Regions from separate parts of the Exiguobacterium sp. s11 genome, predicted to be linked through region 3. Evidence: predicted binding sites of a transcription regulator. Region 3 holds the regulator's gene; each other region holds the start of a gene.

The links. Region 3 encodes LexA, which represses DNA repair genes until DNA is damaged. Its sites were predicted from a motif close to CGAACATATGTTCG; they were not measured.
Region 1: the regulator LexA is predicted to act here: its motif matches at 5,477-5,490, upstream of KNQ12_RS11695 (NUMOD4 domain-containing protein).
Region 2: the regulator LexA is predicted to act here: its motif matches at 2,702-2,715, upstream of KNQ12_RS11115 (Y-family DNA polymerase).

The regions. Positions count from the first base shown of each region.
Region 1 covers NZ_JACSNF010000003.1:132,835-140,553, reverse strand. Annotated here, with positions in the region: gene KNQ12_RS11730 (sensor histidine kinase) at 1-970, opposite strand, end outside; gene KNQ12_RS11725 (response regulator transcription factor) at 967-1,656, opposite strand; gene KNQ12_RS11720 (class I SAM-dependent methyltransferase) at 1,634-2,209, opposite strand; gene KNQ12_RS11715 (bifunctional transcriptional activator/DNA repair enzyme AdaA) at 2,372-3,415, shown strand; gene KNQ12_RS11710 (DNA alkylation repair protein) at 3,412-4,458, shown strand; gene KNQ12_RS11705 (GNAT family N-acetyltransferase) at 4,459-4,800, shown strand; gene KNQ12_RS11700 (AAA family ATPase) at 4,839-5,417, opposite strand; gene KNQ12_RS11695 (NUMOD4 domain-containing protein) at 5,550-6,077, shown strand; gene KNQ12_RS11690 (methyl-accepting chemotaxis protein) at 6,125-7,719, opposite strand, start outside.
Region 2 covers NZ_JACSNF010000003.1:16,834-24,552, reverse strand. Annotated here, with positions in the region: gene KNQ12_RS11125 (ZIP family metal transporter) at 180-992, opposite strand; gene KNQ12_RS11120 (YolD-like family protein) at 1,044-1,373, opposite strand; gene KNQ12_RS11115 (Y-family DNA polymerase) at 1,357-2,679, opposite strand; gene KNQ12_RS11110 (pentapeptide repeat-containing protein) at 2,856-3,494, shown strand; gene KNQ12_RS11105 (MBL fold metallo-hydrolase) at 3,563-4,318, opposite strand; gene KNQ12_RS11100 (arsinothricin resistance N-acetyltransferase ArsN1 family A) at 4,379-4,867, opposite strand; gene KNQ12_RS11095 (1,2-dihydroxy-3-keto-5-methylthiopentene dioxygenase) at 4,995-5,531, opposite strand; gene KNQ12_RS11090 (methylthioribulose 1-phosphate dehydratase) at 5,548-6,168, opposite strand; gene KNQ12_RS11085 (2-hydroxy-3-keto-5-methylthiopentenyl-1-phosphate phosphatase) at 6,165-6,824, opposite strand; gene KNQ12_RS11080 (2,3-diketo-5-methylthiopentyl-1-phosphate enolase) at 6,821-7,719, opposite strand, start outside.
Region 3 covers NZ_JACSNF010000002.1:433,786-441,504, reverse strand. Annotated here, with positions in the region: gene tkt (transketolase) at 1-1,516, opposite strand, end outside; gene KNQ12_RS09885 (DUF896 domain-containing protein) at 1,790-2,026, opposite strand; gene KNQ12_RS09880 (YneB family resolvase-like protein) at 2,140-2,793, opposite strand; gene yneA (cell division suppressor protein YneA) at 2,839-3,126, opposite strand; gene lexA (transcriptional repressor LexA) at 3,338-3,952, shown strand; gene KNQ12_RS09865 (metal-binding protein) at 3,984-4,454, shown strand; gene KNQ12_RS09860 (MIP/aquaporin family protein) at 4,641-5,342, shown strand; gene glpK (glycerol kinase GlpK) at 5,386-6,888, shown strand; gene KNQ12_RS09850 (GNAT family N-acetyltransferase) at 7,077-7,541, opposite strand; gene dhaM (dihydroxyacetone kinase phosphoryl donor subunit DhaM) at 7,674-7,719, opposite strand, start outside.

The DNA of each region.
Region 1 (7,719 bases), on a different contig from region 3:
ACAGTTCCAGGACTTGTTCCGTCAGTGTGACGAGATCAAGCGATGTCCGTTCGACTGGATAATCGGTGTTCGATAATTTAGCGAGCGTGAACAATTCGTCGATCCGGGAAGCGAGCGTTTCTGACTGTCGGGTGACAATCGCTAGAAGCTCCGTCCGTTCCGTCGCGGATAACGTCTCGTGTTTTTCGGTTAGCCACTGGATGAAGCCTTGGATTGAGGTCAACGGAGTCCGTAGGTCGTGCGACAGACTCGTGATCAATCGCAACTGCTCGACGAACCGCTCCTGGTCGCGTACGCGTAAGGTGCGGAGTTCCTGTTCGATTCGTTCGATCGATTGGGCGAACAACTTGAATTCCTTCGGTCCTTTGACGGGAGGTAACGGTTCCGTTGGCGCTGGTTCGACCGTCAACCGCTCAAGCCGTCGCTCGAGTTCGCGGAACAAACCAGCGATCCAACGTGTTAAAAGCAGTAAAAAGACGATGAACAAGACGACTTGTAAGATGAAGAAGGCGTTCGAATTACCGACTTGATATTCATTGAGTGTTGGTTTATCGGACTGAACAGTCAAAAAATAGCCAGGCTCACGGGTTCCAAGATTGATCGCTTCGATATGGTGCAATGTCCTAACCTTTCCTGTGTCTGATGGCTCCCGCTCGGTTGGTGTTTGCTCAGCAAGCAGTCGGCTCGGTGTTAAGTCTTTTGGATACTTGTCGGAAGCGCTGACCAGACGACCATTGGCATCGTATACTGCCCACTCATAGGGCCCGGTCGGTATTTGTCCATTTTGATAACGTATAATGTCCTCTTTAACAGCGCTCACCGTGTCTTCTTCCGTCGTGTAGTAGTAACGGGGAACCGTTTTTCCACCAAGCGGCAATTGACTCGCCAGCAACCAGGCAAGTGCCGTACTCAAAAATGCAGCGAGCAGCAACAAGACAAGCATCCAAACAGTTAGTTTGATCCGTCTCATGGCTCAACCTTATAACCAACGCCCCAGACCGTCTGGAGGTGGCGCGGTTCTTTCGGGACATCCTCAATCTTGTCGCGGAGCTTATGGATCAGGACCATGACAGCGTTCGACGCGGAACCAAGTGCTTCCTCCTGCCAAACCCGTTCATACAGGTCTTCAGCCGAGAAGACACGACGGGGGTGACTCAAAAAGAGCGCCAGGCAATCAAATTCACGGCGTGTCAGGGCGAGCGGTACATCGTATTTAAAGATGACGCGTTCGTCTTCTTTGAGTGTGAACGGACCGACCTGAATCGCTGAAGCAGTAGTCGGGACATGATACTGACTGACGCGGCGTAACAGCGCCTTGACGCGGGCGACGACTTCAAGCGGATTGAACGGTTTACCGATGTAATCGTCCGCCCCGAAGGTCAAACCTTGAATTTTATCCATGTCTTCGCGTTTCGCTGTCAGCATCAAGACGGGTAACGTGTGACCGGCAGCGCGCGCAGCTTGAACGGTCGAGAAGCCATCGCGAACGGGCATCATCACGTCGAGTAACATCGCATCAACTGGACGCGTTGCAAGAGTCGCTAACGCTTCCTCACCATTTTCGGCTTCGAGGATCTTGTACCCTTCATTGGTTAAATACAGTCGAAGCAATTGACGGATGTCTGCTTCATCGTCAACGATCAAGAGCGTGGGCATGTGTAGATTCCTCCTGTTGTACCCCCTCGAAGACGTAAGCCGGGGGAAGATTGTAGAGCGTGTGCGAATAGCTGTGTTCTTGGAAATAGTCCCGGAACATCTTGAACTGAAACCGGGTGTATTGAAAGGCGATGAAGTGACCGTCTGATCGTAGTAACGTTTGGAATTGTGCCAATAAATCATGCCGTAACGCTGCCGGGAACGACGCAAACGGGAGACCACTGACGATGACGTCGATCTGTCCGCTCCATGAATCGGATAATCCTTGAACGTCACCAATGAAGAGAGTGACATTCGTTTCCTGAGCCAGTAATTGTTCGAGTGCCGGGCGGAACGTTTCGCTCCGTTCACAAATCAAGAGATGTGTCTCCGGTGAACGAGCGGCCAGTAAAGCTTTGGTGATCGCTCCGTCACCCGCTCCGACTTCAAGAATTTGGCGTGGACGATCGGCGACGGCGCGTCGTGCCATCATTTCAGCCAGACGTGGACTGCTCGGTGCGATGGCTCCGACACGGAGTGGTGCGTGAAGTGCTTCTTTTAAGAAATCAAACATGAAAACCCTACTTTCCGTTGAGTATATCATGTAGTATGCACATCGTCCCTTTCGAAAACAGGACGATGTTTCTTAAGTGAATCTTAAACATATCAATGCCTGATTTTCGGCGACATGATGACCGGACAAGCCGGTATACTAAGGACAAAGGAGGGGAAGGCGATGGAACATCACACGTATTATGAAGCGCTCGTTCGCCGGGACGCGACGTACGAAGGAACGTTTTTTGTTGGTGTCAAGACGACCGGCATCTTTTGCCGTCCGACGTGTCCGGCACGAAAACCGAAAGCAGAGAACTGTGAGTTTTTTGAGACGGCGCAAGAGGCATTACTTGCCTCTTATCGACCGTGCCGTCGTTGTCATCCGCTTGCTTATCCCGGCGATCATGGTACGATTCAACGCTTGATCGAAGCGGTCGAGGCAGAACCAGACAAACGATTCAAGGAAGCCGATTTTCGAGCACTTGGTCTCGATGAATCAACGGCACGCCGCCAGTTCAAGAAACGCTTCGGAATGACGTTCGTCGCGTATGCTCGGGCACGACGGATGGGGCTTGCGATGAAGGAGATCCGGACCGGTAAGCCGATCATCGAAGGGCAGTTGGCTGGAGGTTATGAATCGAGTAGTGGTTTTCGTGAGGCGTCAGCACGGATTCTCGGGCAGGCACCGTCGCGCTTTGACGGGCAGGTCTTACGCGCGAAATGGCTTGATACACCACTCGGTTCGATGCTGGCGATTGCCGACGATCAACTCTTACATCTGCTCGAGTTCGTCGACCGACGTGGACTGGAGCGGGAAATCGAACAATTACGTCAAAAAGCGCGCGCTGTCATCGTTCCCGGGGAATCACCGGTCTTTGGACAGATCGAAGCGGAGCTCCGTCGTTACTTCAAAGGAGAGCCGGTATCGTTTCAGACGCCACTGATGCGGTACGGGACACCATTTCAACGCCGCGTCTGGGAAGAACTCGAGCGGATTCCGAGTGGGGAGACGATCTCGTACCAAGAGCTGGCGATCCGGATCGGTCAACCGACTGCTGTTCGTGCCGTCGCACGAGCGAATGGAGCGAACCAACTGGCAATCGTCATTCCGTGCCATCGGGTCATTCGGACGAATGGAGATTTAGGTGGATACGCGGGTGGACTCGCACGCAAGGAAACATTGCTCAAACTGGAGCGCACACAGAGAGGACTGGATGAAGGATGAGTTTGATTAAAGATGTATTTTCACCGAGTTGGCTCGACCGCTTAGGAGCAGCGGTCGATGTACCGGATTTTCGAAGACGAGTCGAGCAGGGAGACTGGGAAGAACTCGCGTTTAAACAACGTGTCCGTCGTGTGGCGGAGACGCTGGAGACGATCTTGCCACCGTTTCCGGACTCGGTGTCGGAGCTAGAGCGACTCGCACCGCAGTTTACTGGGCTACCGGGAATTGTTTTTCCAGAGTATGTCGAACGAACGGCAGACCTTTCTGACTGGACGCTTGCGATAGAGATACTTGCCAAGTTGACGCAACATTCGACGTCGGAGTTCGCCGTTCGGCGTTTTCTACTTGTCGATCAGGAACGATATCTCGACCAGGCACTCAAATGGACAACATCAGACGATGAACACGTCCGGCGCTTAGCGTCTGAAGGAACACGCCCGCGTCTGCCGTGGGGACAAGCGATTCCGCGTTTGATTGCTGATCCGCGTCCGGCGTTACCGATTCTTGACGCCTTACTACAGGATCCGTCACTTTACGTCCGAAAAAGTGTCGCCAATCACTTGAACGATATTTCAAAGACACATCCGGAATACCTGATCGAGCGAATCGAACGTCACTTAGGAACAGATCCGAATACAGACTGGATTTTACGCCATGCTTCGCGGACGTTACTGAAGCGCGGAAATCCAGAAGTGTTACAGTTGTTCGGACACGTCACGCAAGGTGAGGTCGCGGTGACGGACTTGGTCGTCTCACCAGTGACGATTGGTCAAGAGTTACAGTTTTCGTTTCAAGTAAACAGTTCCGTCGAGCAACGTCTGCGTCTTGAATACGCGATCGATTACGTCAAACAACGTGGAACGAGTCGGAAGGTGTTTCAACTGCGGGAGCGGGAAGTCAAAGGTGTCTTACAAGTTGAACGACGCCAATCGTTTCGGAACATGACGACGCGTGTCCATTATCCTGGTACACATACATTAACGATTTTAATTAACGGAGAGGTTTACGCGACAGCAACGTTTGAGGTCGAGGAGGAGAGCTGAATGAAAGGACGACATCCGGATTTTACGACGTCACGATTGTTTGTCGAAGCAACGGATGAAGAATCGGGTTGTAAATGGACGTTGCATGCGTTGCGTGAGAAAACGATCGTAGGGACGATTACCTTCACATGGAATGGATCGACCGGAACCTTACGTTACACGACGACGGATGAGGATGATCAGCACGGATACATTACAGAAGCGTTGACGTCGATTTTGTCGTATCTCGCACGGACGTTATTACTGACGTATGTTTACGGCGAAGCGGGCAGTGCGGCGGTCTGGCGTCGGAACGGATTTCAGTTGCAGGCGAATCGATATGAACGCAAACTCTATCATTAAAGCCCCGCCTGCTTGAGCAGGACGGGGCTCGTTTGTGATTAGACCGTTGTTTTGGACCAGTTGAAATGGTCGCAAATCGCTTCAGCGCTTTCACGCGCGCTTAACTGTTCCGTATCGAGGAAGAGGTAGTTGACGTCCGGTAGTTCACCTGGAAGCGAACGTGTCCGGTATCCGTCCGCCGTCTCGCGTAAGTCCTGTTCAGAAGCAGCGAGATCACGCTTCGTTACTTTGTGCGTCAATCGGTTTTCGGTCGTGTTCCGGTGCAGGCGTGTTGCGACCGGCGCATCGAGTTCAACGATATAGACGTCAGCACCCGCTTGTTCGAATAATTCGACTGTCTCTTCAATGAACTCGAGACCACCACCTTCGACGCCGAATAGACAGAGGAATGTAAACAGGACACCTTCGAGCGAACTGTTCGCCATTTCCTTGAACATCTCGCGCCGGATCGTATCCTTTAAGCGGTGATGTGCGGGTTCAGAGAAATCAAAATAAGGCAATAACAGGTCGATCGTCTGGTGGTTATGAAAGACTTTCATCTCCGTCAATCGTTCGATTTCCTGACCGATCGTCATCTTTCCGACCGCTTGGGGACCGAGTAACAAGACAAATTTCATAGACGAACCTCATTTCCTTTTTCTGCTAATAATAGCACATTCCGACGAGTGACATCACTAGAACGTTTGTTCGTAATTTGATATAATTCAAGTATGAAGTCCCGTCGTGTCCTTGTCTGAAGGAGGACAACCATGCAAGAACAATGGAAAGCCGTCATCGGCTATGTAGGTATATATGAAGTCTCATCGCTAGGTCGCGTAAGATCGCTCGACCGAACGATTGTGACGTGTCGCGGTGTCCAGCAACGACGAAAAGGTGTCTTGCTCCGTCCGCGACTCAATCGGGAAGGATACCGGAAAGTCACGCTTTATCAACGTGGTCGAGGAGAACGCGTCCAGGTCGGTGTACTCGTTGCACAAGCTTTTCTAACGGCTGACGTCACGGAAGCGAAACTCGTCCGGCGCAACGGCAAACGGGCTGACGATCAGTTATCGAACTTAGACGTCCTGCCTTCGATCGATCAACAGTATACTGAACTGCTGGGCGAGTTTGATCTCTTGTTAGGTCAACATGTGACGCTGTCATCGTTTCAGATTCGAACGATTCGCGCGCAGTATGAAAAAGGGAAGACGATTCGTCAGCTGGCAGAGCAGTATCAGGTGACGGAGAACCGGATTCGAAATATCATCGATAAAAAGGAAGCACGTTATATCGGCTGAGAACAGAGGAAAGGAGCGCTTACCAGAGATGGGAGGCGCTCCTTTTGTTAAGATGGCGATTCACTCGAGCGAACGGTCTGTTGCAACGAACTGATGCGTGACTCGAGTACCGCACTATGTGTCTTCAGTTCCGTCTGCTGGTTGACGTGGTGTTGCATTTGATCACCGAGGACTTGGCTGTAAGAAGAGAGCTCCGACATCAACTGCTGAACGGACTGCAGATGTTCCTGCATGTTCGACTGAACATCTGCGACGATTTGACGTTGGTGTTCCACGGTACCCAGTGTCGTTTCGATCGTCGTCGCTTCAGTCAGCATCTGTTGCAAGTGTGCCGTTGCCGTCTCGAGCTGTTGCGATGTTGAGAGAAAACGTTCCGTCATCTGCGAGAGGGCTTGTTCGACTTGATTGAGTCCTGTCGTCCAGGTCTGATTGACCTGCCGGATATGATCTGTACTCATTCGGATATCGATTGCGAGTTTTTCGACTTCCTTGGCAACGACGGTGAAGCCACGACCGGCTTCTCCGGCACGGGTTGCCTCAATCAGCGCGTTCAGCGACAAGCGGCGCGTCTCTTCAGCGACACGTTGGATGTGTGAGATTGAGGTCTCCATTTGCTGCTGTAGATGTGAGGTCTGTTGCAAAATCTGCTCTGTCGCCGCGGATTGTTCCTTCAGTAACTGGCTTTCCTCTTGTAAGGTCTCAAGTGTCGTGTGATTCGTCTGAACAGTCTGTTGAAAACGGGTTACGGCATGTTGGCTGTTGAGAAGTGTCGTTTGCATCTCACTTAACGCATCGTGCCCTTGAGCGGTCAAACGTGTCGAGGCGACGATTGTCTGATCCATTTGCGACGATTGCGCAAGTAAAGAACCGGCGACTTCATCGACGGCCTGGACCGATTGATCCATCGCGGATAAGCGTGAGGAAAAGTGGGGCTGGACGGATTCGAGCTCCTGACTCGCTTGTTGCATCTCAGCCGTTAAATCTCCGATCTGTTGCATCAACTGATTGTATTGAAACGTCAGCTGTTGTAACTCAAAGGTCGTCGTCTTGAGTGTTAATGGACGATACGATCGCTTCGCATGCGCTTCTTCAATCTGTAAGGAGAGTTTCGATAACGGGGCGAGTTGTCTTCTAATTCGTGAGCGAATCAAGAGGCTGATACTGACAAGCGTAATCAAACTGACCCAGACAAGTGTCCAAGCTAAATCTTGAGCAGGGGCGATTAATTTATCGCGATCAGTCGTCAGCAAGATGACGTCATCGAGTTCCGGAATCGTCATTGCGACAAGAAACTGGTCTTGATTCGAAAAAGCATATGTACGGGCTGTTTTTAAGTGCTGTTGTAGTTGTTTTCGTTTTGCCGGTTCGAGTGTCAACGGTCGGAACGCCTCACTCGTGTTCAGGCTTTGAAAGCGAACCGTGTAGTCGTCAAGTGATAAGTCGGTTCGCTGTTGCTGTTGCAATCGTTTGATGGCACGCGAGCGGTCTGTGGTGTCATCCGGATACGCAAGAAACGTTGCCCGGACATTCGCGTCGAACATGGTTAACTCACGCATCAGCCGTTCCTCAGTTGCTGCGACGGATTGTTGATACGATGCGTAAACGCTTAGACCGCTGATCACAATTAGTCCGATGGCAACGA
Region 2 (7,719 bases), on a different contig from region 3:
TAAGACACTCCGTCGTGTCCATTCACATTGAGATAGTTATGAGAGATAGGGAAATTTTTCTGTTAGGACACAAGGTCAGAAAAACTTCAAATCGATTGGTTTTGCTAGAATGCGCCTGAATCTACAAACAGAAAAACGAGCAGAAGACGGTATCATCCACTGCTCGTTTTGCAACGGCTTCATCCTAAAGCGACGTCAAGAATCATCATGACCGTAAAACCGACCATCAAACCAAGCGTTGCTAAATCGGATCCGTTTTCTGCTTGTGATTCCGGAATCAATTCTTCGACGACGACGAAAATCATCGCTCCGGCAGCAAACGATAACGCATACGGGAGAAGCGGTTGAACAAAGAAGACCGCGGCTGCTCCGACCATCGCGGCAATTGGTTCGACGATCGCTGACAATTGACCGTAATGGAAGGCGCGCCGGCGCGACATCCCTTCACCGCGTAATGGAATCGATAGGGCAGCCCCTTCCGGCATGTTTTGTATCCCAATCCCGAGTGCGAGCGTCAAGGCACCGGCGACGGTCGCCCCGTCCATGTTTAAGGCAGCGGCGCCAAAAGCGACACCAATCGCAAGACCTTCGGGAATGTTGTGCAACGTGATCGCAAGAAATAGTAACGTCGTTTTCTTGAGTCCTGTCGAAGGACCTTCCGCTGTCTCGAGTGGTGCAGATAAGTGCAAATGCGGCGTAACGAAGTCGAGGAGACGGACGAAAAATCCACCAGCGAGAAAACCGATGGCGGCAGGAATCCAGGCGATTCCTCCATCCTGCTCCGTGAACTCGATCGCAGGAGCAAGCAGCGACCAAAACGACGCGGCAATCATGACGCCGGCAGCAAAACCGAGCATCATGTTCATGACGCGTTTTTCAATCGTCGTAAAGACAAAGACGAGTGCCGCACCAAGTGCGGTTAACCCCCACGTCATCATTCCGGCAAGCAGTGCTTGCACGACGACGGGGAGAGAAGTAAACCAATCCAACATGACTATTCCTTCTTTCCGGGCACGATTTAAAGCATCCATCTGTATGAGAGCTTACCCGTTTTCGATCCGGACGATTCGTGTGAAGGGAATTTCAATGACTTCACGTCCGCGCAGAAAGAGAACGGAACGTTCGGGTTCTAATCGTTCGACGAAACCGACGACCGTCACGTAGCTACTTTCCTTATAATACGTGATTTCAAGTTCGTTTCCTTCTATTAAAGCTTCTTGAAGCAGAAAGTGCCATGATTCTTGCAACTGTTCATCGATTTCAGGCAAGTCGAGCTGATGCATCTGGACATAATATTCCCGCAGCAATTGCAAATGTTCCGGCATGAGAAAAGGAATCCATTTTAAATTTCCCCGATCACGATACGCTGTCATGAAGATCACCTCCCGGATGACCGCCGACAAAACGAAGGCGACGTTTGGCGACACTCGTATCAAGAAACGAGACAGCAAGGCGAATCGTTCCTTTTCCGTAGCGGAGGTTAACGACATCCATTGCTTTTAATAACCGTCGCCGTTTCCAGAGCCGCGCATTATCCTCGAACAAAGACAACTGTAAGGTGCCTTGATCGGCAGTCAAATGCCCCACTGCAACGGATAAAAATCGAACAGGTTCCCCATCGAGCCAATTCGGTTCGAACAATTGTAAGACGTGACGCAAAATGATGCGTTCATCGGATGTCGGGTAAGGCAACCGTATTTGACGGGAGAAACCACTTCGGACGACGTTTCGAGAATAACGGACACCGATGTGAACGGTCCAGCCGACTTGATTCGAAAAGCGACAACGTGCGGCGACATCCTGTACCAGTTCATTGAGCACATTCTGGATACGTTCGAACTGATAATAGTCCTGCATTAAGGTCACACCGTGTCCAATCGTCCGTTGAGGGGCTTTCTCGAACAGATGACGCGGGGGGAGCAGTGTCGGTGACGCGTCGAGTCCCCAAGCGTGATGCCACAGTTCGGCACCGATGACACCGAAGCGTTCGTGTAACTCTTCGACAGGGCGCATGGCAAGATCACCGATTGTTTCAATCCCCATCATCTGCAGATGTTGTTCCATGCGGTGTCCGACTCCCCACATCTTCCGAATCGGAAAGTCATGAAGACGTCGTGCGACATCAGCATATCCACATCGCGCGATGCCTTCTTTTTTCCCGATTAAATCAAGCGTCAGTTTCGCGATGACGTTATTTGGACCAATCCCGATGCGGACGTGGATGCCGGTCTGTTTCAGAATCGCTTCTTTAATTTTGAGAGCAGCTTGCAGGTCGGAACCAAATAGGCGATCGGTTCCGGTCATGTCAATGAAGCTTTCGTCAATCGAATAGACGCGGATGGCTTCAGGTGGGGCGAATTGGTGCAGGACATCCAGGACACGAATCGACGTCTTCATATAAGCGAGCATACGTGGTTCGACGAGTTGAATCGTACGACGAACAGCGTATGGCAATTGCTCCATTTCGTACAGTCGACCGGCTGTCTTGATTCCTAGTGCTTTTAAGGCAGGGGTGGCAGCGAGAATGACGGATCCGCTTCGTTTTAAATCGGAGACGACCGCCAGGCGTGTCGTCAAGGGAGGAAGATTGCGATACTGGCATTCACAGCTGGCGTAGAAGGACACACTGTCGACGCAAAAAATACGTTTATCTTGTGGTAAAACGACGGAAGGAAACATCTGAATCACTCCTTTACATAAAAGAACGTATGTTCTTATTTTGATTTTCCTTGACTATAGCATGGTCTCAAAGTGTCTCAAAATAAAAACTGTTGAAAAAAGGGGAATTCGAACGATTTCTCCTCATATAAAAGGAGTTTGGTACACTAAGGGAGAGAAAAAAGGGGGAACCTTCATTGAAAGAGACCGTTATCCGATTACCAGAATTACCGAAGACGCTTCAGCCAGAGACGTTCGATCAAGTCGAAATCGATGACCCGTATCTAAAAGGAGCGCGTTATGAGAAAGAGTCGATGCCGAGTGAACTGACAGAACGCATCGATGCCTATCAAGTGTGTTTTCAAAATGTCTCGTTCGCGAATCTGACCTTTGACCGTGGTTCGTTCGAAGATATTCGTTTTGAGCAATGCGACTTAACGGGATGTCACTTCCAAGAAACTCGTTTTCACCGTGTGTCCTTCGTCGGATGCCGGATGACGGGCATCCAGTTTGAAGATTGTACGCTTGACCATTTAACGATTCAGGAAGGGCTTGCGGATTACGCACAGTTCATTCGCAGTACGGTCCGTCATCAACACTGGAGCGAAACGACGATGAAAGAAGCACAGTTCTTCGAAGTGAAGCCGACCCATTGGAAACTCGAAGCGGTCCGGCTTACAGATAGCCAATGGATTGAAACACTGTTAAAAGGTCTCGACCTCCGGCAGACGGAACTCTCTGGTATTACGATCGATCCGCGATTTTTACCAGGCGCTGTCATTACGGAAGAGCAAGCAGTCGCCTTTGCTCGCTTGTTAGGTCTTGTCATCCCATAACAAAAAGAAGTCCTGCTTTCGATTGTTACTCGAAAAGCAGGACTTCTTTTTAATGAAGGTTACTGTTCTTAAAATGACATCGTTTCGCCGTCCTCCGGAATCAGGAAATGGGCAGAGAGATGGAAAGCAGTTAAAAAGTCAGCAATCATATCACGTCGCAAGAGACAGTGGTTGACGGACTCGAGGTGCGAGACGATGATTGTTGCTTCCGCCGCTGCTTCGTGTACGGCAAGGAGATCACGCTGTGACATCGTGATCGGCTCTCCGGTCAAGAACTGGGCGGCTCCACTGTTGACGACGATGATATCGGGTGTATGTTGTTCGATTGCATGCGCGACCTCGTCGCACCAGATCGTATCACCTGCGATATAAAGTGTTGGTTCGTCCGGATGGGTGAGGAGGAGCCCAGACACATGTCCCATCCGTTCGCCGATTTCACCGACACCATGCTGTCCACCTGTTCGATGGATTTGGATATCACCGATCGTCACACCGGAATCGAAGGAAGAGACGTTCGTGAAGCCGGCTTCTCGGATGTGCTGCGCGTCTTCTTCTTGCTGCGCATAGAGTGGCAAATGCTTGGGTAATAGTTGTTTAGCAGCATCATCGAAATGATCAGCGTGCAGGTGCGTGACGAAGATGGCGTCAGGATCGAGCAGTGTCTTGACATCGACCGGTAAGTCGACGAGTGGATTGGCGACGGCATTCGGTGTTTGACCGAAGGGAGGCAAGCTGCCTTTTTCGCCGAGGAACGGATCAATTAGTAAGACTTGATTGGCATACGTGACAACGAGTGTTGCATTGCGAATTTGTTGAATATCCATTAGGTTCATCCTCTCTCAATGACTCGGATTGACTATTCCCCGTCTGGCATTCAATGAATCCTATCGCAAGCGTTTCTCCATCGCCATGACGTCGACATATTCGCCGTTCAACTGTCCTTGCTCCTTAAACGTTCCGACGATCCGGAACCCGGAGCGGATATAGAGTTTTTGTCCGATTTTATTGAATGGGAAGGTGAAGAGAATGAGTTTATGCATCTGATGATCACGGGCGTGTTGCTCAGCCGTTTCAAGCAAACGTGTACCAATCCCTTGTCCACGATGAGTCCGGGTGATATAAACCGAAATCTCACCGACGGATGCGTAGACAGGACGCGGATTATACGGATCGAGTGAAATGAAGCCGAGGACACCTGTGTCATCTTCAGCGACATAACCGGCATATCGATCGGTTCGTTCCTCATACCACTGGGTCATGAAGGATAAGTCCTTTTGGTCGGTCTCAAGCGTTGCGATCCGATCTTCAATACCTTCGTTATAGATGGCGAGAATCGCTGGTAAGTCGTGTTCCGTTACGGGACGAATATGCATGACGCTCACTTCCTCATCGCTTTTCCTTCATTATATCTGTTACGTATCAATGTAGTGATATGTTTGTGCGATAAGAAAAAGCGGCGATTCCCTTCCTAATAGAAGAAAGTCGCCGCTTTTATCGTTCTTAAGAGACCGTTGACGTCTCGTTTTCATAAATCGGAACCCAGCCGTCTGTCGTGACGAAGATTCGGACGGCGACGACTTTACGATCGTCTTGAAGCGTAAAGTAGTGGCGTGTGTTAACAGGAACGGAAATCAAATCACCAGGATTGAGTTCGATGTTATAGTAGCCGACCTCTTCGTCTTTGATCGCGAAGACGCCATGACCGCTGACGATGAAACGAACTTCATCATCCGTATGGTGATGTTCTTTCTGGAAGTTGACGAGCAACTCATCAAGGTTCGGTGTCGTATCCGAAAGTGAGATGATATCAGCTGTTTGATACCCACGACGTTCTGATACGTCTTTGATTTCGGGAGCGAACGTATCGAGAATCGTTTGTTTGTCTGCATCCGTCAGTGTGAAGTTTTCAACGAGAGGCGCTGGAAGTTTCGAAACGTCCCACTGTTCGTAAAGAACGCCGCGTGACGCGAGGAAGTCAGCGACTTCCGTTTGATCCGTATACCGTGTGTTTGTTTCTTGGAATAAGACTGTTGCCATGAGATGATTCCTCCTTTTAATGAATGGATTGACGGCATGATTGCAACGTCAACGTGTAATTGAATAAAAACTCGAAGGCTTCGAGGTGTTTCTTTGCTTCAAAGGCGGTCGGTGCCCAGACCGTGATCCCGTGATTGCGGATCAGGACGGCACCACTGTCTGCTGTGACATGAGGTGCAAAAGCAGCGGCAAGCGTCGGAATGTCCGCATGATTCGGAATGATCGGTACCGTGACCGTCGCATCCTCTTCCCAGTGTCCGAGTGCCTTGATGATTTCTTGACCGGAAAAGGTGATACTGCCTTGATCGCCATAGAGTTCCGAAATCACATTGTTCGCAATCGTATGGACATGCAGGGAACAACCGGCGTCCGTTTGATTGAACACTTCGACATGAAGTAATGTCTCAGCAGAAGGACGCCCGGATTGCTCACCGATCAATTGACCGGTCGCATCGACATGAACGAAGTCGTCAGGAGTCGTCTGCCGTTTATCTTTTCCGCTTGCCGTCACAAGGAATTCAACCGGGACACCGGATGTCCGAATGGCGAGATTGCCACTCGTACCAGGGAACCAATCGCGCGCCGCAAGCTCTTGTTTGATGGCGCGTAATTCTTCATAGCGTCGCATGAATGTCATGTTGTCACCTCCGCTCGTGTTAAATCATGAACGATATCGTGGAACGTCTCAAACGGTGTATAGGCGATATCGTTCTCTTCACACAACGTGATCAGATAATCACGGGCATAGACACGATCCGCTTGTTTTGCGAGTTCGAAGTCCGTCACCGAGTCGCCGATGACGATGATGACGTCACCGTCTTTACGTAGTGTCCGGGCAACGGACGTTTTACAACAGCCGCACCCGTTCGTACAATGGGCATCGCAGGCGTTTGGCCAATCGATATGGACGAATGGACCACTGAAATCAGCGACGTTACAGTAAATCTGTTCTTGGTCGAGGAAGGGCGCTAAGATCGGTTCGACGAAAAAGTCCATTCCACCGCTGACGATCGAAAAATCGATGCCTTGACGACGACTGTACTGCAGTAACTCCGAAAATCCGTCGCGAATGACCGCACGCTCCAACAAAAAGTCAAGATAGGCTGTTTTTCCGTCAGACGGCAGAAGTGAGAACATTTGCCCGACACCACTCTGGATCGATAACGTCCGGTCGAGTACGCCGTGTTTCAACGGTTCGAAGTCACTCGCTGGCGCAAATGCCTGCATGAGTGCGATGATGTTATCCTGTGTCGTCACCGTCCCGTCGAAGTCACAAAGAATCCGTACGGTCATGACTTGATCCCCCAAGCGTCGAGGGCAATTCGTAATTCTTCATGACGCGATGCTGCCGTCGATAGGGATTCATTTGCGAGTGCCGCATCGAGTGCCTGACGGAAAGCAATGACGCCAGCCGCAGCACCTTGCGGATGACCATGTACGCCGCCACCGGCGTTGATGACGGAATCGATCCCGAAGTCCCGTACGAGTTGAGCGACGAGTCCAGGATGAATACCGGCTGAAGGAACCGGGAAGATCGATTTCGTCTGCCCGAGACGGGTCGCTTCGACCGCGATGCCACGGGCGACATCCTTTGGCAAAGCGACATTGCCGTAAGGAGACGGGAATAGCGTCAAGTCTGCTCCAGCAGCGCGCGGTAATGTGCCGAGTAAGACAGGAGCTGCGACTCCGTGATTCGGGCTAGCGATCAACGCACCGCTATATGCCGGATGATTGAAAATCGGAACGTTGATTTCCGGATCACTTGCCAGTTCGCGTAAGACGTCGAGTCCGTATGTGAAGGTATTCAGCAAGAAAGCAGTCGCTCCAGCATCAATCAATCGCTTGGCTTGATCCTTGAGCGTAAAGACGGGACCACTGAGTGTGATCGCATATAACGCACGTTTACCGGTCCGGTGGAAGTGAGCATCGATGACCTCACGTCCGATTCGTGCCCGGTCAATCGTCGGTGTCAACGGATTGTCGTATAGGATCTCATCGTCTTTGACGAGATCAATCCCACCAGCGAGTTGTCCTTCGAGTTGATCACGAAGGAACGATAAATCGCGTCCGATGACTCCTTTGAAGATGCTCATTAACAATGGGCGATCTTCGACACCGATCAAGGAACGGACCCCTTCGATCCCGAATTTCGCACCTGGAAAGTCCGACGTAAATGTATCGGGTAGTA
Region 3 (7,719 bases):
GAACCGCTGTTTTCCATGCTGCGATCGTCTCTTTTCCGTCTGCTGGACGGTAGATCGTGACGTTCGGCATTGCACGGAAGCTCATCAAGTGCTCGACTGGCTCGTGTGTTGGACCATCTTCCCCGACAGCGATCGAGTCGTGCGTCAAGACGAAGATTGATGGAAGCCCCATTAATGCTGCTAAACGAACAGCTGGACGGAGGTAATCCGAGAAGACGAAGAATGTCGCACCGTAAGGAATGACGCCGCCGTGAAGTGCCATACCGTTGACAGCCGCAGCCATTGCGAATTCACGTACACCGAACCAGATGTTACGACCGCTTGGGTCGATATCGAAGTCTGCTTCGCCTTTGAGCATCGTGTTGTTCGATCCTGCAAGGTCAGCTGAACCACCGAACAATGTCGGAACGTTCTTCGCAAGACCGTTCAAGACTTCACCACTCGTTTGACGTGTCGCTTTTTTCGATGACAAGTCGTACGTCGGAAGATCTGCTTCCCAGTTGCTTGGCAATTCGTTTGCGATCGCGCGAACGAGTTCCGCATGCAATTCTGGATGAGCTGCTTCGTATTGTTTCATCGTTTCGTTCCATGCGTCTTCCGCAGAAGCACCACGTTGGACGATCCGCTCGTCGAACAATGATTTGACTTCTTCAGGGACGTAGAACTCTTCGTGATCCCAAATGTAGCTAGCTTTCGTCAATTTGATTTCCGCTTCACCGAGTGGTGCACCGTGAGAAGCCGACTTCCCTGATTTGTTCGGTGAACCGAAACCGATGACTGTCTTGACTTCGATCAATGTTGGTTTTGTCGTCTCTGCTTGTGCCGCCGCGATTGCTTTCGAAATCGAATCGATATCAGTTCCGTCTTCTACGCGAATGACTTGCCAGTTGTACGCTTCGAAGCGCTTCTGGACGTTTTCAGAGAATGATTTATCGAGATCGCCATCAAGTGAGATATCGTTTGAATCATACAATACGACCAATTTACCAAGACCAAGGTGACCTGCGAGTGAAGCCGCTTCAGCTGAGACACCTTCCATTAAGTCTCCATCTCCACAAATTCCGTATGTGAAGTGATCGACGACGTTGAGATCGTCACGGTTGTATTTTGCTTCAAGATGACGTTCTGCCATCGCCATACCAACTGCCATTGCAATCCCTTGACCAAGTGGACCTGTCGTCGCATCTACACCAGCCGTGTGACGGTATTCCGGGTGACCTGGTGTTTTTGATCCCCATTGACGGAATGATTTAAGATCATCCATTGATAGATCATATCCCGATAGGTGGAGGAGTGAGTAGAGAAGCATCGAACCGTGTCCGGCTGAAAGTACAAAACGGTCGCGGTTGAACCATTCTGGATTTTTAGGGTTGTGGTTCATATGATCCGCCCAAAGCGAGAATGCCATCGGCGCTGCTCCCATTGGCATACCTGGGTGACCCGAGTTCGCCTTTTGTACGGCATCAATCGATAAGGTACGAATCGTATTAATTGCTAATTGTTCTACTGTCGTCATGTTCGTCAAAACAATCATCCTCTCTCTTTTTCACAAATTCCTACTCATTTTAGCACACTCTTAAATGTGATACAACTTTTCTAAATAGTATGTCACATTAAAATGAATGCGCTATCTATAGCCGTTCTATCGACTCATACAGGATGCATGAATTGATGAAAGATCGTTATTAAGATGTATTGCTATCGTGCAATGTTTCCTCATCTAACAGCGCTAAACAAAAAAGAGGTCCGCTTAACGCGAACCTCTTTCTTCTATAGAAGAAACAAACGATTATTGTTTATTCCGTTCTTCTTCTTGTGCTTGTTTTAATTTCTCTGGTGTTACGTCCGTACCTTCTTCATCAACAATCTTCATGCCCATGAGTTGGTTTTTAAACGATCCACGGAATGCTGCGAGATACGCTGCACGTAACTCTTTTTGCTCTGCCGCTTCTGCTTCTGATAACGGCTCGACTTTTGATTTATTCGCTAATGCGTTGATTCGATCTAATTGTTCTTGTGATAACATGGAATCCCTCTTTCTGTACGACTCAAACTTGAGTAGTTCAATTGTATTCTTACTGTAAAAGAGCTTACTAAAAAAAGCAAGTTAACCGCGTCAGTCGACGGGTTACTTGCTTCTCATTCCGGGCTAGGCGTCAATTCGCGGTATTCAAGGTATCGACGATTGACCGTTGCCTTTGAAATATCATGTCCCATCCCGCGAAGCGTAATGGCGATATCTGAAAACGTCAGTCCGAGTTCACGGAGACGTACGATTTCTTCGATCGGTACGTCCTTTCGGCTACGCCCGGCGTTCTCTCCTTGGCGATTCAGATTTCGTTCCGGGCGAAAGCCTTGTTCGACCGCTCGCCGCATGCCGCGCGCGATTTTTGCATTATGCAGTTTACGTTGATATTCTTCCACGAGTGAGACGATCTCAAGGACCATCGCTTCTGCATCAGCAAGTTGGTATTCTCCATCGGAATCAAGTGTCATCAACCAAACACCGTGCTTCTTAAACGTGTGCAAAATAGCGATTTTCGCATTCCCTCGACCAATCCGTGTGTCATCCGTTACGAGGACCGCATCTACCGCATCACGTGTCACATGATCAAGAACCGTCAGCATCCCTTCCCGATCGACGTCATATCCACTCTCTTTTTCAGAGACGACATCCACGACATCAAAACCCTTTTGAGACGCGACCTTCGAAAGTTCCATCCGTTGGCGTTCAATCGAACTATCTTGTGCTTCTTTTTCGGTCGACACCCGACAATAAATCACGACCTTCATCGTACCTCACATCCCTGTTCGTTCTTTCACAACTTTTCCATTTTGTCATTGTTGTGCGATTGGTACAACGATTTTGCTTTTTGAGATGACGTGTTTTGTCTCGACATCATTATTTTTAATCAACCAGTTGACGTATTCTTCATCTGACATCGAACCGTCATTGTAGACTTCAGCGATTTGTTCAACTGTAGCGTTCTCATCGACCGTAACGGAAGCAGTCATTAGTTGCGCCACTTTTTCATCCGGGCGCGGTGTGAGTAAAAAGATCACGAAGGCAATACTTAATGCATAGAAGAGAATTGAAAAAGCATGAGTACGAATCGTATGAATCATCATGAATCCCTCCAAATATGAAATGAATGAGTTAGAATAAATGTTCGCGGAACAATTGTTCGCATAACTCATAATAAACACAGAACCCGTGTTCGGTCAACACAAAATGTCGAACAATTGTTTGTACGCTCATTTGTTCTATGTTATAGTGAATCTAGAAACATATATTCTTACATTTCAAACTTCAATCCAGAAAGAGGTGGCAATTCGTATGCGGAAAATGTCTAAGCGCCAACAAGAGATTCTCGACTACATCGTCTCTGAAGTGAAACTGAAGGGGTATCCACCATCAGTTCGTGAAATCGGAGAAGCAGTCGGACTCGCGTCTAGCTCGACGGTACACGGTCATTTGGATCGACTCGAGAAACGGGGAATGATTCGCCGTGACCCGACGAAACCACGTGCGATTGAGATATTGCTTGATAAGCCTGAAGAAATCACGGAAGCCATCGTCCATGTTCCCGTCATCGGGAAAGTCACAGCAGGTCTTCCGATTACAGCGATTGAAAACATCGAAGAACAGTTCCCACTCCCTGCACATTATGTAGGGAACGAGACGGTCTTCATGTTGACGATCGATGGTGAATCGATGATTAACGCAGGTATTCTTGACGGCGATCGTGTCATCGTGCGCCAACAAAACACAGCAGAAAACGGAGAAATCGTCGTAGCTATGACCGAAGATAGCGAAGCGACGGTGAAACGGTTCTTCTTAGAAGATCAACAGGTACGTCTACAACCAGAAAATGACTCGATGGATCCGATGTATTTCGATAATGTCTCCATTCTTGGTAAGGTAATCGGCGTGTATCGGACGATTCATTGACGGAGGGACCAGTTACGACTGGTCTTTTTTCATGCCATCAGGAAATGTACATGATACCGTCAATACCGTCGCACTGACGGGTTACGTTGCGTATTCGGTCGCAACGCAACAAACCGATTGGTTACCGACTGCCATCGGTATCGCTGTCGGTACCCTTTGGTTGTCACCCGACCTCGATTTAAAGTCAGAACCGTATTATCGCTTTGGACCATTTCGAGTTCTTTGGATGCCGTATGTCAAGATCATGCCTCACCGATCGATCTGGTCGCATGGACTGATCATCGGAGACATCATTCGGCTTCTTTATAGTGCTGCGATTCTGATTCCCCTACTATTTATAAGTCTATATTTTCAGGTTCTTGATTCTGCTACGATTGATTCGTGGTTTGCTTCCTTGCCTGCATTCATCGTTGGCATCATGGTGGCGAGTACGATTCATATCCTACTAGATTATTCCAGCAGTTGGTTTCGACCTAAAAAAAGAAAAAAACGTCGTCGGTAACACCTCTTTTGCTTGCTTGCAGGCAGGAAGAGGTGTTTTCTTATCCACTTTTTCGTATCTTTAAACATCAAAATAAAAAATTTCCATTCCTATATTTCAATTATATGTATTGAAAACGTTCTCAAATCGGAGTAATTTAAAGTAGAAAGGCCATTATCTGCTTTAATCCAAAGGGAGGGTTTTTGCATGAATAACTTTGTACTAGAAATGATCGGTACGATGATCCTCATCCTGCTCGGGGATGGAGTCGTCGCCGGTGTCGTCTTGAAAAAGACGAAATCGGAAAACAGCGGATGGATCGTCATCACGTTCGCTTGGGGTCTTGCTGTCATGACAGCAGCATTCGTCGCTGCTGAAAGCGGAGCACACTTGAACCCCGCATTGACGATTGCACTTGCTTTGAACTCTGACCTACCGTGGGCAGACGTTCCGATCTACATTGCCGGACAACTTGTCGGAGCTTTCATCGGCGCCATTCTCGTTTGGCTTCATTACATGAAACATTTTGAAGCGACTGATGATCAAGCCGCAAAACTCGGTGTGTTCGCAACAGGTCCAGCGATTCGTCATACGCCGTCGAACTTGATTTCTGAGATCATCGGGACATTCGTTCTCGTCTTCGGTATCTTGGCACTTGGTTTAACGACGTTCGGAGACGGCTTAAAACCATTCATCGTCGGTTTACTCGTCGTCGTCATCGGTCTATCGCTCGGTGGTACAACAGGGTATGCCATCAACCCGGCTCGTGACCTTGGACCGCGTATCGCGCACGCTATCCTACCGATTCCGAATAAAGGTTCATCTGACTGGGGCTATTCATGGATTCCTGTCGTTGGTCCAATCATCGGTGGAGCGATTGCCGTGTTCATCTATCAATTGATCTACTAAGATCACGTCTCACTAACACATACCGCTCAAGGGGGATTTCGAAATGGAAAACAAGTATATCCTAGCACTCGACCAAGGTACGACAAGCTCACGTGCAATTATCTTTGATCACGATGGGAAAATCGTCAACTCGGCACAACGGGAATTCAAGCAATACTTCCCACAACCAGGCTGGGTCGAGCATGATGCAAACGAAATCTGGGGTTCGATTCTTGCCGTCATGGCCGAAGCACTCGGAACAGCAGATATCAAACCTGAGCAAATCGCCGGAATCGGCATTACGAACCAACGCGAAACGACGGTCGTCTGGAACAAAGAAACAGGTAAACCGGTCTATCACGCACTCGTTTGGCAATCGCGTCAAACGTCTGGTATCTGTGACGATTTAAAAGAACAAGGTTTGAACCAGAAGTTCCGCGATAAAACAGGACTTCTGATTGATGCCTACTTCTCTGGAACGAAAGTCAAATGGATCCTCGATAATGTCGAAGGTGCGCGTGAGCAAGCAGAGAACGGTGAATTGCTCTTCGGTACGATCGATACGTGGCTCGTTTGGAAACTGTCTGGGGGAAAAACGCACATCACGGACTACACGAACGCTTCACGAACATTGATGTATAACATCTACGAACAAAAATGGGATGAAGAGTTACTCGATATCCTCGGTGTTCCTGCTTCGATGTTGCCAGAGGTTCGTCAGTCGAGTGAAGTCTACGACAAAACGGTACCGTATCACTTCTTCGGTTACGAAGTGCCAATCGCTGGTATTGCGGGTGACCAACAAGCAGCACTCTTCGGTCAAACGTGCTTCGAAGCAGGTGAAGGGAAAAACACATACGGAACAGGTTGCTTCATGCTCATGAACACAGGTGAGAAAGCTGTTTCTTCTGATCATGGACTCTTGACGACGATCGCTTGGGGCGTCGATGGAAAAGTGGAATATGCGCTGGAAGGTTCGATTTTCGTCGCCGGTTCTGCGATCCAGTGGCTCCGTGATGGACTCCGGATGCTGAAAAATGCGAAAGATTCAGAAGGTTACGCAACGAAAGTTGACTCAACAGACGGTGTTTATGTCGTTCCTGCCTTCGTTGGTCTCGGTGCGCCGTACTGGGATTCAGATGTTCGTGGCGCAATCTTCGGGTTAACACGCGGAACAGATAAAGAGCATTTCGTTCGGGCAACGCTTGAATCACTCGCTTACCAAACACGCGACGTGTTAACAGCGATGGAACAAGATTCTGGGATCGAACTGAAGACACTCCGTGTCGACGGTGGTGCTGTAGCCAACAACTTCTTGATGCAGTTCCAATCGGACATTCTCGGCGTTCCTGTCGATCGTCCGCAAATTAACGAAACGACAGCACTCGGTGCAGCTTACCTTGCTGGATTAGCTGTTGGTTACTGGAAAGATAAAGCGGAAATCAAACAACAATGGAAGCTGGATCACCAGTTCAAACCAGAGATGAAAGAAGACGATCGTGAGCAACGCTATGCTGGATGGCAAAAAGCGGTGGAAGCGACAATGGTCTTCAAACCATCAAAATAAAACAATTGACCCGGTCCCTTTTGCAGAGGGACCGGGTTTTCACTGTCTTATAGAAACTACAATATAATCATTCTTCTAACACCAGACTCAGACTAGAATGTACCACCGCAGCACATACATCATAATTCTTTGTGCTACTCATTCGCATAGAAGAGGTCCCACGTATTCCCCTCAACATATAATGTGGATCACTCATTTTTCTCTAGCATGATCATGTCGATTGCCTGTATTCCGTTCTCCCAGATTTCCTCTGGATACGACCGAAAAAAATCTTTTTTTATGTCGTATAGCCGGAAACCAAGCTTTTGGTAGAAAGCTAAATTATCAATACTCGAATTAGCCGTTCCTACGATGAAATGATGATACTCTTGTTCCTTATATTGTTCGAGCGTTAATGAGATGATCCTCTTTCCTAACCCTTGACCCTGGTGTTCTTTTTTGATGGCAACGTTTTTTATCTCCATTGTATCTTGATTAATTTTGGTCATAACAATAACACCTACTACATGCCCAGATGAATCTTCGAGATAATACAGGTCACCGTTAGGTAAGTATTCATAAATCTTATCGATAGATTCATCAGCCAGTAATAATAAGTGGATGAATGTCTGCTTTTTGATTTCAGTGTCTGCTTTCCTTAACGTATAACTCAAGAACTCACCTCATGGTTTACATTCTTTTACTGTCCTATTTATGTACATGCATTATGATTACAATTTTCATACCACCATTTCATTCAGATATGAAAGAATCCCCATTGCATTGAAGCAAGGGGGATTTGATCCTTATTTGCTAAACTCTTTTTTCAATCCGTCTTCAATCTCATCAACG